2 regions of the Lysinibacillus sp. GW247-5R2A genome follow, and region 1 is predicted to be linked to the other one. Evidence: riboswitches for the same ligand, from Rfam matches in the RefSeq annotation. Region 1 holds a riboswitch; the other holds the start of a gene.
The links. A riboswitch is a leader RNA that binds a small molecule or an ion and turns the genes downstream of it on or off. The one in region 1 is predicted to bind cobalamin.

Region 1 (7,503 bases):
TAACATATGCCTATTTAAAACTTACTCTTATTTTGTACCACTCGCTCCAAATCCAGAAGTTCCTCGAACCGTTTGAGATAATTCATTGACTTCCAGTAGTTGAATAGTAGGGACAAATTGAATCACCATTTGGGCAATTCGCATAGATTTTTCTACTAAGAACGTAGCCTGACCATGATTAATTAAAATAACACCGATTTCGCCTCTATAGCCTTCATCGATTGTTCCTGGGCTATTGAGCACTGTAATACTATGTTTTAAGGCTAGTCCACTTCTTGGGCGAATTTGTGCTTCCGTTCCTTTAGGTAATTCAATTTGAATGCCTGTTTTTATTAATTTAGTCCCACCAGCGGGTATTTCTACAGTTTCAATGGAATAGAGATCCATCCCAGCATCACCGGGATTAGCTTGCATTGGTAGCATTGCATCTGCATGCATTCTTTTAATTTTTACTTCTACGTTCATTGTTCTTCATCCTAACGATTAAAATTAAATGTGTCATCTGTAATTGGCGCTACTTTTGCTTTGGCATAGGTAGCCCCCTTTTGTGAAAAGAAATCATATGTGGAGCCCTCATTACGAATCCCGTTCATGACGATCGGATTCACTTCTTCTTCTGGGAACATGGCTTCAAATCCGACATTCATTAAGGCCTTATTAGCATTATATCGCACATAGGCTTTTACCTCAGGCGATAATCCTGTCTCCGCATAAATATCCTCGGTATATTTCATTTCATTTTGATATAAATCCAGCAATAATTCATAACCCCATAATTGTAAGGCTTCTTGTTTTTCTTTAGAAAATTGCTTATATAGATTTTGAGCGAAAAACCCTACCGCTACGCCATGAATGGATTCGTCACGCAAAATGAGAGAAATAATTTCAGCACTGTTTCTTAAAAAACCTTGCCCACCTAAATATAATGGGTAGAAAAATCCAGAATAGAAAAGGAAAGATTCAAGCATAACGGATGAAAACATCGCTTTCCATAAGCTCTCAGAGTCCCCTTCTTCTATACTATTATAAATATCCGCAATTTTATTTGCCTTATATTGTAAATATTCATTTTTCTTTACCCATTCAAAGAGCTCGTCTATCTCCTCGTTTGTACAAAGCGTTGTAAATATATAAGAATATGATTTAGCATGTATTGCCTCAAATGCATCAAAAACGGTTAATACAGCCTTTTCCTGTAAATCGTCTGTATAAGCAGCAACACGATTCATCCCTATATTCGTCTGAACGGTATCAAGCAAAGTTAGTCCCGCAAACACTTTTTTATATGTGTCCTGATGCTCAAAACTTTTCCACTGCTTAATATCTTTACTCACTGCAATTTCTTCAGGAAACCAAATTTGCTTCCATTGCTGGTCCCAGAAAATTTGGGCAAGTTCACTTGTTGCCTTGTTCCAGTTGACTGCCTCATACACTATATTTGACATGCTACACACTCCTCTAAGCTTTGTAATCGTTGACGAACATAGTAAACGGACTTAATCCCTTTTACCCATGCATAAATGTATACTTTAGCTAGTTGTTCTGTTGTCCAATTGTCAGTGACATAAAGAGTCATTGAAATACCTTGGTCAACGTGTTTTTGAGAAGCTGCGTATAAATCAATTAAATCATAAGGATCAACATCATAGGCCTCTACATATAAATGACTGTTTTCATTTGTTAAATGTGGCATTGGATAAATCGTGCGACTATCTGCATAATCACGAACCTCTACACGCTCTGTACAAGGAGAGATGGATGCCGTACAGCTACGAATATACGAAATACTGCCGGTTGGTGCTATCGCTAAACGATAGGAATGAAATAGACCAAATTCCATAACATCTTCCTTTAATAATCCCCACATTTTATTAGTGATAATTGGAATGTTGCCAAGGGCTTTTAACACTGCTGGCGATAGCTCTTCATCATTCTTATTTACATATTGATCAAAATAGCTACCTGAAGCATAATCGCTATCTTCAAATCGGTAGAACGTTTCTGCTTTTTCTTTAGCCATTTCCATCGATGATTTAAGAGAATAATAGTTCATTGCTTCCATAAAGCGGTCCATGAAATCAATAGAGTCTTTCGAGCCATACATAATGCCCTCCGTAACAAGATGTCCATGAAGATTCATACAACCTAGCCCTACTGAGTGCATTAATCGATTCGCTTTCGCAACCGATGGGACATTTTTGATGTATGTCATTTGTGACACATTTGTTAATAAGTACATAGCTGTATCGATTAATGTTTCAAAATCATTTACTTTACTCGCTGCATGAATATCAATGGACCCTAAATTACATGACACATCTAACCCATATTCGTTAGGCTGATCTTGATCTGTAATGACACTAGTTTCTTGAACTTGCAGGATTTCAGTACATAGGTTTGACATTTTTACGCGACCGATATTTTTTAGTGGATGTCCTTCATTGACATTATCATCAAAAATTTCAAAAGGATAACCTGATTCAAATTGAGCTTTTTTCACCTCAGTATAGAGTCTACGCGCATTCAAACGTTTAATTTTACGGATTTTAGGATTATCAAGTAGTTCATAGTACATTTCTGAAATTGAAATTTCCGACATTCGTTTACCATATTCTTTAAAAATATCATATGGACTAAATAACACAATATCTTTATCGCGTTTCATCAGATCGAAGAAAATACTTGGAATAATAATTCCTGTTGATAGTGTTGCGAGGCGAATTTTATCATCAGCATTTGGTTTTTTTGATGAAATGAAATTCTCTATATCTGCATGGAAAATATTTAGATAAACAACTCCTGAGCCATTTCGTTGACCGAGCTGATTCGAATAACTAAATGAGTTTTCTAATAATTTTGCAACTGGGATAACACCACTTGCACGATTTAGTATTTCTTTAATTGGATCACCTAAAGGACGTAAATCGGTTAAGTTAACCCCGACCCCTCCGCCTAGGCGTGAAAGCTCTAAACAATAGCCAATATTTTCAGCAATACTATTCATAGAGTCATCCATTGATAATTTAAAGCAGCTTACTAATTCACCACGGGCTTTTTTTCCACTATTTAATGCAGTAGGTGTTGCTGGCTGATAGGCTTCCATCATTGCTTCAACAGAACGTTTGGCTAATACAGTGTTCCCATGTGCTAAGTACAGGGCAATAATGACAATACGGTCCTCATATTTTTCTAATATTTCTTCTCCATCACGACTTTTCATAGCATAGCTGTCATAAAATTTGCTTGCGCTCATAAATGATGGGAAGCGGAAATTATAATCATATGCTTTCTTGTACAGCTTCTTTATAAAATCCATCTCGTACATGTCGATAAAATCTTTTTCGTAGTAACCCTCATCCACTAAATAGCGGATTTTTTCCTCTATATCTATAAAATAACGTAAACGTACGTTGACATATTCTAAAAAATAGCGGCGAGTAGCCTCACGGTCCTTTTCTAGCTCTAGTAGTCCCGTTGTACTATAACGATTCAGTACGTCATTATTAAGCTTTAAATAAGTTTTCATCCCATTACCCTCGTTTCATAAAACGTTTGTATTGCTTCATAATCTGTTTGATTGCCACGCAAATCTAATTTCCTCACTAAGGGTACATGATAGGTAGTAGCAATTTTCTCCCCAGCACCGCCAAATACAGTATGTCCGAAGTTACTATTGCCACTAGCAACTACCCCTTTACAAAAATCTCTATTTTTTTCTAAAAAACGTTGCACTTTTGCTGGAATATCACCTAAGCCATCTGTATATGTAATTAAAAGATAAGGCTTATTCAAGCTTAATTCCTCAGAGAGTTCAATAGATTCTGCCCTTAATTTAGAAACAACATTACGGACATTTCCTGTACGACTAGCGTAAACGATCATAGTGTGATCATCTCAATACGAGAAACAATTTCCTGAACATCACCTATAAATGTTTCATCCACCTCTAAAACAGGCACACTTAAAAAACCTGCATCTATAATTGTTTGTTTCGCTTGTTCATCATGATCAATATTAACAACTTCTGCTTCAAGTCCTGCTCGTTGTAATTCGGATTTTACCCATAGACATTTTGGACAGATTGTTTTCGTATAAAGTTTCATAGTAATCCCTCTTTTCACAAAATAAAAAAGCTACCTCTTCTAGAGAGATAGCTTAAATGGAAACGTTAACATACTAAAAATACGGACGTTCCCATCTCTTAATCCCCGAAGAAATGATAAATTTGTTTTATATAGGCAGGTCTCCTGGCTTTGCTTCAATCTCTGATTTCCTTCCCATGCGTATGCACAGTGGTTACAATCATCGTCAGCTTTACAGTTGCGGGGACAGCGTCGGACTAGTACCGAACTTCCCTATTAAACTACATATAGTAGTACCTACACAAAACGAACACAATATATTGTTTTTCGATAGTTTTAAGTGTACCATCCTTTGTATAAAAAGTAAATCGAGAAATAAAAGTTCATCAATTTGAGACTATTCATATTTTCTGACATCACCTTGTAAGAACGAACTAAAATATAAGCAACTAAAAATATAAGCATGAATGCGATAGCATTTTTTTATTAAAAAATAGAAAATAAAATAATAGTCACTTATTTACCTAAAAACGTAGCCACCCTAGTAATTTTATACATAAAAAAGGCATCTTTCCTTTACAGTAAAGATGCAATTATGTGTAAAACTCTGAGTATGATGTAAATCTCGCATCCTACTCCATACATCCTATCTTCGTAGATTTTTTTATTGTACTAGTCTAAAGTAGGACCCCTCTCTTACGAGAATGACACATTTTCGTTCGACAAAACATAACGACAACTACTAAAATGTGCTCAACCGTTCTACCCTTTTCAACTAATTTACAATGAATATGTACCTTTTCTAGTTATTTATAGTATAACATATTCAAGTTCATTCTCCGCCAGCTCGATTAGTTCTATTAAAAATAGCTGATGAATTTTATATGACTCATCAGCTAACCATCATTTAAAATCTTTCTATTGTTATATCCATATTTATGCTTGTAGCAGCCTTAAAGCCTTCCGCAGCTGCAATCATTAAAGAAGAGGGACCACCCTTTTCCGTTTCACCTGCAATATATATTCCAGCCCCAGTTGTTCGTCCAGCACCATCAGTCATAACTGTTCCATTTTCATCAACTTGACAATTTAGTAGTTTAGCAAATTTATTGGGACGATAAAAACTTGGCACAACAAATCCACCAGCTCTAAAAATATTCTCACTTGTTTCTAATTCAACACTAGATAAGTTACCATCATCCCCATGTAAATCTTTAATAGCATTTGTATACACCTTAATTTTCTTATGTTCAAAATCATTTTGAACCTTTTCAGAAAGTTGATGACCATTCGTAAAAACAATTAAATCCTGTGACCAATTAAAAACCAATTTCGTCATATGACTAATATGCTCCTCGTTTTCTGCAATGATAGCCAATGGCTTGTCTCGCAGCTCCCAACCATCGCAATATGGACAGCTAAACAAACTTTTACCATAATATTGTTTGATTTGTGGGAGTGGAAATTCCTCTTGTATTCCAGTAGCTAACAGTATTTTTTCAGATACATAAGATTTATTTTCCGAAGTATTGACTAGAAATAAACCAGTTATATCATCTTTAATTATTTCGATGACGGTTTGATCCATCATTGTTATAGAAGGATAAGATTCTATATCATTACTTGCGAGATTCTTAAATTCTTGTGGCTTTATCCCATCTCTTGTTAAAAAACCATGTGACTCCTGAGTTACACGATTTCTATTTGTTCCATTATCAACTAGTGCAACCTTTCTGCGCGCTCTTCCTAATGTTAAGGCAGCACTTAACCCAGCAGGGCCTCCACCTATAATTATACAATCGTATTGATTCATCATTATTTCCCTCCACATCACAATATATTACAGACCTTCAATATCTGTAATTAAGGCAAAAGACATCGTAAATTATATGTATGATATCTTTTTCTTTTCATTTGTTAAGCCAATAATATATGAGGCATTGATCTCAATAAAAAAAGATACAGTTTAGCTGATTGGGTCTAATCACTCTATTAAGGACTTAACATATCTATAATATCTATTAAGTTTTTTCTCGTCAAATTTTTCGTTTTCATGGTTGATATACCGACTAAGCATCGTTAGTTGAAGTACATCTATTCACTTTTTAAAAGTAACTCTTTTTATCTATTTTATGAAAATGAACCCACTCTCCATTTTACATAGATATTTATGAGATGAGAAAAGTAAAAGCCACTCCAACTGTTTTGGAATGGCTTACTGATCTTCATGAATACGAACCATACAGTTTAAATAATTAACAAGCCCCTAAACGATTGACATATGCCTAACATTTTTACGGCAAGTAGTTATTATTTAAATTTAATTTCCTCAGCCGAAGCCCCTTTTGTATACGTTATAGTCGCTCCAGCAGGTAAATCACGAATTTCTTTTACATTTTTTCCTTCGATAATAATTTCACCAATCTCCGTACCTTTAAAATCAATAATCGCATTTCCTTTTTTAGGACTGATTGTTACAGTTTTGTCTGCAAATCCTTCACCATGGAATTCGGCATATTGACTAAATACTGCAATTCCATTTTTAATATTAGTATTTTTTCCTAACGTTAAAGAAATGCTTGGACGATTCATTATTAATTTACCGGTCTTATAGTTATTAAAGCTATATACATTCTCAGGTACTATTGGTGTTGGTATTTCTTCTTTTTCTGCTTTCAAATCAATTTGAACTAATACAGGGTCATGATCCGATGCTCGCCCCTGCGCTTCTGTAAAGTTCGCATTCATATGAATCATGTCTATGGCCGTAACATTAGCAAGATTATTCGAAACTAAAATATGATCCAGCACTTGATTGTTCCCTTGGAAGAAGTACGAAAAACGATCAGTCTCTGGGGCTTTATCCACCATATTCGTTAAAACATCACCTTTTAATGTTTCAAGTGCTGGTGTGAATTCAAAGTCATTCATATCCCCTGCTACAATGATATTTATATCCGGATTGATGGCAAGACCTTCATCGATAAAATCATTGATGGCTTGAGCAAGCTGACGACGTTTTGTTACTGATTCTAACACTGGCGGCTGAGTTGGCCCCCAAAGTGAACCATCGCCTCCTTTAGAATTTAAGTGCGCTCCTATAATGACCACATGCTCTTCCTGGAATTCGAACTCCGCTGCAATTGGTTTCCGTGTATCTGCAAATTTAGTTGGATCAACAAAACCTGGATTTAAAGCAAGGCTGCCATCTGCTGTCCACCCATTCGCTTGGTCACCAGCTCCCTTTGTACCAGTCACTAATGAAACACGTGTCGGATTATATAAGTAGCCTACACGAATATTACCACCAGGCGCACCGCCTACTGTATTGTTAATAGGCATTACGTCAATCCAATCATAAGCGGGTCCACCTGCAGCCTTAATCGCATTAATTAATCGCATATAGCTTTCAGATGCATCA
Region 2 (7,503 bases), on a different contig from region 1:
GCATTGTGTGATGAAGCACATTAAAGCGAAGGATTTCCTCAAACATAGTAGGAAGTCCTTTTTGTTTTGAAAATATGTACGCAAAGGGGATGCACAGAGGATGAATATTCATGCAACGACAACACAGGAAACACCTTTTGTAGATATGACGATTTGTAAGCAGCCACGGACAGAAATTGCCAAGAAAGCGAAAACAAGAATGGTGGTCGAATCACTAATTGATCAATTATTAGCAACGAAACTGATTCGCAACGATCGCTTTTTTGAGCAAATCTTATATAATAAAGACATTATTTGGATACAAAATGGGGAGGTAGAGGGCCATCTTTTTGCTCAGGCGAATTTAACAGATCAACTGAAAACGAAGACGAATAGCTTTATGATGTATATGCCAACGAACCCTATTGTTTATGAGGTGAATGGGGAGCAGTACCACTTAATTACACGCATTGATTCAACACGAGCAAAGCCTAATCTTGACCGTCTTTCACAGGAGCCCAATCCAGTGTTAAGCGCTGCACGTGTCAATGATTTACTATGCTCAATTGTCATACGTTTTTATGAAACGTATATGAACGATTTAGAGCAAATTCCTCATCAGGATAAACTAATTGCATTTGCGCAGCAGGAATACACGCAGTTTCTTCAAGCCGTTCAGGACTTAAATGATTTTCACTTTAATTGGCATCCACGCGGGAACGGCCACGAGCTATTATTAACATTAATTGATCAGCTACAAATATTAAAAAGTCAGCCTGGAAAAGTAGTTATCGACTTCACGAATACGCAAGGTTATGTGGTGGTTGAACCTGCCTATCCGGTGCACAAGCCTTCAAAGAAAGCTGTTGGTGCCATATAAAAGCAAGCCCTCCATGAAGCGGAGGGCTTGCTTTATTTTTTGTATGGTTATTCTACCTTCATCTGAAATACTAGTCCAACAGATTTTCCGTGCTAGTACATGAAACTTAGCTCTGACAATGCATGGCTGCTTGCGCCTCTTGCCAAGGGACAGAATAGCCTTTGCCTTTTGCGCAAAAAATGCTGGAAGAACTGTATTCAGGGTCGGCATTTTTATCATAACCTATTTGAGTTATTACTTCTTCTGCATTATGACACACATCATAGCCATCAAATTGAAGGGTAAGCGCACCTTTCCCATTTGTATAGGCGGCAAAAATTGTGTTATAGCTCATGAAGGTCGCTACTGGTGCACGTCCTGTTAATACAACGTCTGTTTCAGTGAGTACAGGGTCGTCGAAGGTGCCAGCAGCCTGTTGAATGTCGGTCATCATACGGCCAATAAAGTCATTGGAAGCCTTCATTTTAAAGCGATAATAGGGCTCAAGTAGGACGTTCTGTGCTTGTTCCAGTCCTTGGCGCAGTGCTCGGAAAGTGGCTTCTCGGAAATCACCGCCAGACGTATGCTCATTATGTCCACGTCCCGTTAAGAGCGTAAAATGAATATCTGTTACTGCGTAGCCTGTGAGTAAGCCGTGATGATCACGTTCAAACAAGTGCTTTTCTACGAGGCGTTGGTTGCCCACTGATAAATCATCTGCATGACAGGCATTGCTAAAGGTAATGCCTGTCCCACGTTCATTCGGCTCCATTAATAAATGAATTTCTGCATAATGCTTAAGTGGTTCAAAATGTCCGTAGCCTGTAACGGTTGTCGCAATTGTTTCCATATATAATATTTGTGGCTCTCCAAAAGTGATGTTGAATGTAAAGCGCTTCAATAATACTTCAATCAGTACCTCTAGCTGAATGACACCCATTATATGCACATGGATTTCCTGAAACTTTTCTTGCCATACGACACGCAAAGAGGGCTCCTCGGCCTCTAATAGACGGAAAATCCTTAATACCTCTTTAATATGTTGCTCACCCTCATATTGAACTTTTGCCTGTAATGTAGGGACCAGCTCATAGGGCTGTGATAGCATGTTACTGCCAATGCGATCGCCAATGTTTGCCTGGCTGAGCCCTTTAACAGCGAAGATTTCACCAGCCTCAACATGCTGAACAGTTTCAAATCGACTGCCGTTATAAAGACGGATTTCTGTTACTTTCTCTGTAAGGTCTCCAAACGTAAATTCATCTCGAACCTGTAATTTGCCTGTTAAAGCCTTGATGAATGTTAGTCGCTGATGGCCATCATGTCGTATTTTAAAGATCTCTCCTTGAAATGGTGCTTCCGGCTCGAAGTGAGTACCCGTTATGAGTGGAAGTTGAGCAATCAAATCTTGAATGCCTTCATCTTTTAATGCCGAACCTATAAAGCAGGGGAAGGCGGATTCATTTTTAATCATCGATAGTAGCTGATTGATGCACGGGCCATGCTCCAATGTCTCATTCAAAAAGGCATCCAGTAGCTTTTCATCACGCTCCGCCAGCCACTCCATGATTGTGCCGGAAACATGATTTTCCTGAAGCGGTTCATCTACAAACAATACATGTTCCGAAAAATCTTTATGGAGCTGGGTCATCACAGCCCTTACATCTGCTCCATCACGATCTATTTTATTAATAAAAAAGAAGGTAGGGACATGATAGCTTCGTAAAAGCTGCCATACTGTTTCGGTATGACCTTGAATACCCTCTACTGCACTAATAATAATGATGGCATAATCCATGACACGGATGGCACGCTCCATCTCTGGGGAAAAATCGACATGTCCTGGTGTATCAATCAACGTATATGTATCGTCACCAATAATCATGCGTCCCTGCTCGGCAAATATCGTAATGCCCCGTTTGCGCTCAAGCTCATGATTATCTAAAAAGGCATCCTGATGATCAACACGTCCCCGCGCTTGAATACTATTTGTATGAAAAAGCATTTGCTCAGAAAAGGTTGTTTTTCCTGCATCAACATGAGCAAGAACCCCAATCGTCTTGTACATAATAAATCCTCGTTTCTTTAAGTAGCTATCTTCTCATTGTATCAGAATACTAGCACAACTATTTCTTGTAAAATGATTCGTCTTTTTGTCGAAATAGTGCTAATATAATGATGATTATATTTTTTGCATTCTATTATTGATTGCGAATTAATACATGAACTGCTAGTCTATCAATAGCATAAATAGAACATATTGGTGCAAATGGCCTTTGTCATTTGCTTAAAAGGGAAATCGGTGCAATTCCGATGCTGTCCCGCAACTGTAAATGGGGAGTCTATACGGTATGCCACTGTAGTTTTACTATGGGAAGGCGTATAGATGATGAACCTAAGCCAGGATACCTGCCAGTATATGTATGTTAACTAAGAACCACGAGGATGGGGATAGTGATAAAGGGACTAATACCGTTTTTTCACTATGCAACTCTCTTGGCGACAAGAGGGTTTTTTTATGCCCTTCCAATTATCCTAGTAGCAAAGAAGTCTCTGATTTCTTTCTATATTTATGACAACAAAGGAGAAAAGGACATGAAAAAATGGAGAAGTATATGGCTAGTCATGGTCATCGCCTTAATCGCTGTATTAGGAGCGTGTGGCGCAAAGGACAAGCCTGAATCAGCAACGCAAGCTGAAAAAGTTGAACCGTCTGAGGCGTCAACAACTGAGGTTATCATTGAAAACAATGAAACTACCCAAACCTATAAGGAAGCACCTAAAAAGGCCATTAGCCTAAATCAGCATGTAACAGAAATTATGCTTGCATTAGGCTTAGAGGATTCCATGGTAGGGACAGCTTATTTAGATGATAAAATCTATGAGCCGCTTCAAGCAGCCTACGATAAAGTTCCAGTTCTTTCAGATCAATACCCAACAAAGGAGCAAGTCATTGATGCCGAGGCAGATTTCTTGTATGCAGGCTGGAAAAGTGGCTTTGGTGAAAAAGGTGTTGGAACACCAGAGGAGCTTGAGGAATTAGGAATTCATACGTATTTACATACGGCTTCCAATATGACAAAGCCAACATTAGAGGATATCTTCACGGATATTCGTCATATCGCGGAAATATTCCGAGTGGAAGATCGCGGCGAAGCATTAATTGAACAAATGACAAAAGATGTAGAAGAAGTTCAAGCGAAATTACCAAAAGACAGTGAAAATTTACGTGTGCTAGTCTTTGACAGTGGTGATAAAGATGTATTCACGGCTGGTCAAAACTTTATGAATGAGCTAGTAACAATCGCTGGTGGTCAAAATATCTTTGGAGATGTGGAGTCAGGATGGACAACGGTATCGAAGGAAGATGCAGTAGATCGCAATCCAGAGGTGGTGGTTGTCATTGATTATGGTGAAACAACTGCTGAACAAAAGATAAAATTCTTAAAAAATGATCCAGCATTGAAGGAAATGGATGCCGTCAAAAAAGATCACTTTGTCATCCTTCCACTTTCAGCGGCATCTGAAGGGGTACGTGCTGCAGACGCCATTCAAATTTTAGCGAAGGGCTTCTACCCAGCCAATTTTTAAAAACATTCGAGCTAGCGCTTTGCTAGCTCCTTTTTCTTAAGGAGCGATCACAATGAATGCATTTCGTCAAAACATACCAGATAAAACGTTTGAAACTCTAAATCAGCAAGGAAGTTATTCACGATTAGCGGTAAGCCCTGGCATTATTAATAAGCATTATACGCCAGCTCAATTTCAAAAAATAGCTGAAATTGTTGGGGAGAAGGGGGCCATTAAATATTCGGCCTCCTATAGCATATTATTATCGATCCCCTCTAGCGAACTGACAGAAGCGACCGATGCCTTACAGGAGGCTGGACTGTTTGTTGCTTCCTCAGGACCTCATATTGCCATGAAGGCATGTGATTTTTGTGATGGTGAAAAAATGGAGGCAGTCCCTCAAACAGAACAACTCTATCAGGCGTTGGACGGTATAACTGTTCCTGCAAGAGTACGAGTCAATGTGAATGGCTGTGCATCGGCTTGCTATAATCCTACCTATGATGATATTGGTTTAGTCTATCAGCATGAGAGCTTTGATGTTTATTTAGGAGCCATCCCTATGGGGACGAAGGCACAGGCGGGTACTCTCTTCGCCAAAAGGGTAGGGAGTGATCATATTGAGGATTTTTTGCTACAAATTATTCGTCTCTATCAGAACCAAGCTCGTTCCAATGAACCCTTTTATAAGTTTTATCGCAGAACAAAATTGAACGCTGATTGGGAACTAGTAAAAAAAACGATAGAGTAGCAGGAATAATACTTAGGGTGTCGAAATATTGTAGTAGAGCATAGAAAATGACAATACAAAGGAGCAAGAACATGACATCTAAACAAGGGATTCAACCAGAAGATCTTTATCGCTTGAAATCAGTAGCAGATCCACAGCTCTCACCTGATGGGACTGAGGTAGTTTATGTAGAGTCACGTATTGATGAGAAGAAAAAAGACTATGTATCTAACTTATTTTATGTAAATTTAAAAGACAAACGTCCTCAGCAATGGACATATGGTGACGATCGGACAAGCTCTCCTGTCTGGTCGCCAGATGGCAGTCAAATTGCTTTTTCTTCGACAAGATCAGGCAAGCCGCAAATTTATGTACTGTCGAAAACAGGGGGAGAGGCGAAGCAAGTAACGTATTGCAAAAACGGTGCGTCAACGCCTGTCTGGTCTCCTTGTGGAGAGAAAATTGCCTTTTCAGTTATGTTAGGTAAAGATGAAACTATTTTAGATAAAGCTGAAGATGACAAGAAAGAAGAAAAAGAACTCAAGCCGCTCGAAATCGATAAGATGAAACATAAGTCAGATGCGGGTGGATTTATGGATATGGACCAGCATACTCACATTGCCATTGTCGATTTAAAATCTGGTGACTTAGAGCAAGTGACAGAAGTGAACGAAGATTTTCATCTGAGTACATGGTCGCCAAATGGCAGTTATCTTACGTACTTAGCAGATCAAGCAGAGGATTTAGATTTTTCGTTTAATGCGGATATTTATTTATTTGATCTAGAAACAAAACAGAGTCGCAAGGTAACAGAGGGGATTGGCTCCTATTATCAAACGTCCTGGTCGCCGAATAGCCGCTTCCTTTCCTTTGTTGGAGGAAAACGTGAGTTTGAAAATGCCACACAAGCAAAGCTATGGATTTATGATATGGAACAAAATCTGCTAAACTGTGCAACAAGTGAATTTGATGCCCCTGTCGGAGACTATGTCATCGGTGATTTCCTGCAAGGGGTAGCAGCACCAAGTGTACAATGGATGAAGGATAATCATAGTTTCTATTTCCAAGTAACGGATCACGGCAATGCGGCAATTTACTTTGGCAATGTAGATGGTGAAATTTATCCAGCTATTCACGATGATCAATACGTTTATGGCTTTTCATTAGATGCTCAAAATGATCAAGCCGTTGTCGCCATAAGTACGACAACGAATCCGGGCGATTTATATTACGTTAACTTAAAAACGGGTGAAAAAGAACGATTGACGACAGTCAATGAAGACGTTTTAAAGACGAAAGAGTTAGCTGTGCCAGAGAGCATTGAGTTTGAAGGGGCTGAGGGCTGGAAGGTCAACGGCTGGATTATGAAGCCAGTGGGCTATGAAAAAGGAAAGAAATATCCCCTTATTCTTGAAATTCACGGTGGTCCACATGCGATGTATGGCAACACCTATTTTAATGAATTCCAAATCCTGACTGCTCAAGGCTTTGCAGTCCTATATACAAATCCGCGCGGAAGTCATGGCTATGGGCAAACATTTGTGGATGCCGTACGTGGTGATTATGGGGGCAATGACTATCAAGACCTGATGGCCGCTGTAGACTATGCTTTAGAGCACTATGATTTCATTGATCCAACTCGACTAGGTGTAACAGGTGGAAGCTATGGTGGCTTTATGACCAACTGGATTGTTGGCCATACCAACCGCTTTAAGGCAGCAGTTACACAACGCTCTATTTCGAACTGGATTAGCTTTGCAGGAGTGAGTGATATTGGCTATTACTTTACAGACTGGCAAATTCAAGCAGGGCTCGAAAATATTGAGAAGCTATGGCATCATTCGCCATTGAAGTATGTAGACAATGTTGAAACACCATTGCTCATTTTACATGGTGAAAAAGACTATCGTTGTCCGATTGAACAGGCGGAGCAATTATTTATCGCCTTGAAGTATCGGAAAAAAGAAACGAAATTCGTCCGATTCCCTGAAGCAAATCATGAACTGTCAAGAAGCGGAAAGCCAACATTAAGAATTAATCGTCTGGAATATATACGAGATTGGTTTATCGAAAAACTTTAAAAAAGCGGTGGCTTAGGAAGTGAACATACTTCTTAAGCCTTTTTTATAGAAAAAAAGAATCACAGCCAAGTGTGATTCCAGATGAGTTAGTCCATTTTTTGAATAAAAACGACCTTCAAATAATTAAATTCAGGATATTCACGAGGTACACGGAAATCCTTTGGTAAACCGTATTCTTCTACAATTTTATAGCGTGTACGAGTCTCTTTAAATGCTTGGTCAATAAACCCTTTAAACTTTTTCATGCCGAAGCTTGCGTTGTTTGTAGAAGCCACAATAATGCC

Region 2: linked by a shared signal. The riboswitch ahead of AC07YC_RS16550 (ABC transporter substrate-binding protein) and the one ahead of AC07YC_RS01340 (glutaredoxin family protein) in region 1 are both predicted to bind cobalamin.

The regions. Positions count from the first base shown of each region.
Region 1 covers NZ_JBWKZL010000001.1:277,345-284,847, forward strand. The annotation lists gene dut (dUTP diphosphatase) at 28-465, opposite strand; gene nrdF (class 1b ribonucleoside-diphosphate reductase subunit beta) at 477-1,445, opposite strand; gene nrdE (class 1b ribonucleoside-diphosphate reductase subunit alpha) at 1,433-3,526, opposite strand; gene nrdI (class Ib ribonucleoside-diphosphate reductase assembly flavoprotein NrdI) at 3,523-3,882, opposite strand; gene AC07YC_RS01340 (glutaredoxin family protein) at 3,879-4,103, opposite strand; cobalamin riboswitch at 4,221-4,398, opposite strand; gene AC07YC_RS01345 (NAD(P)/FAD-dependent oxidoreductase) at 4,990-5,895, opposite strand; gene AC07YC_RS01350 (chitobiase/beta-hexosaminidase C-terminal domain-containing protein) at 6,393-7,503, opposite strand, start outside.
Region 2 covers NZ_JBWKZL010000011.1:8,452-15,954, reverse strand. The annotation lists gene AC07YC_RS16560 (hypothetical protein) at 101-859, shown strand; gene AC07YC_RS16555 (GTP-binding protein) at 966-2,906, opposite strand; cobalamin riboswitch at 3,083-3,269, shown strand; gene AC07YC_RS16550 (ABC transporter substrate-binding protein) at 3,434-4,429, shown strand; gene AC07YC_RS16545 (precorrin-3B methylase) at 4,482-5,159, shown strand; gene AC07YC_RS16540 (S9 family peptidase) at 5,231-7,219, shown strand; gene AC07YC_RS16535 (class I SAM-dependent rRNA methyltransferase) at 7,306-7,503, opposite strand, start outside.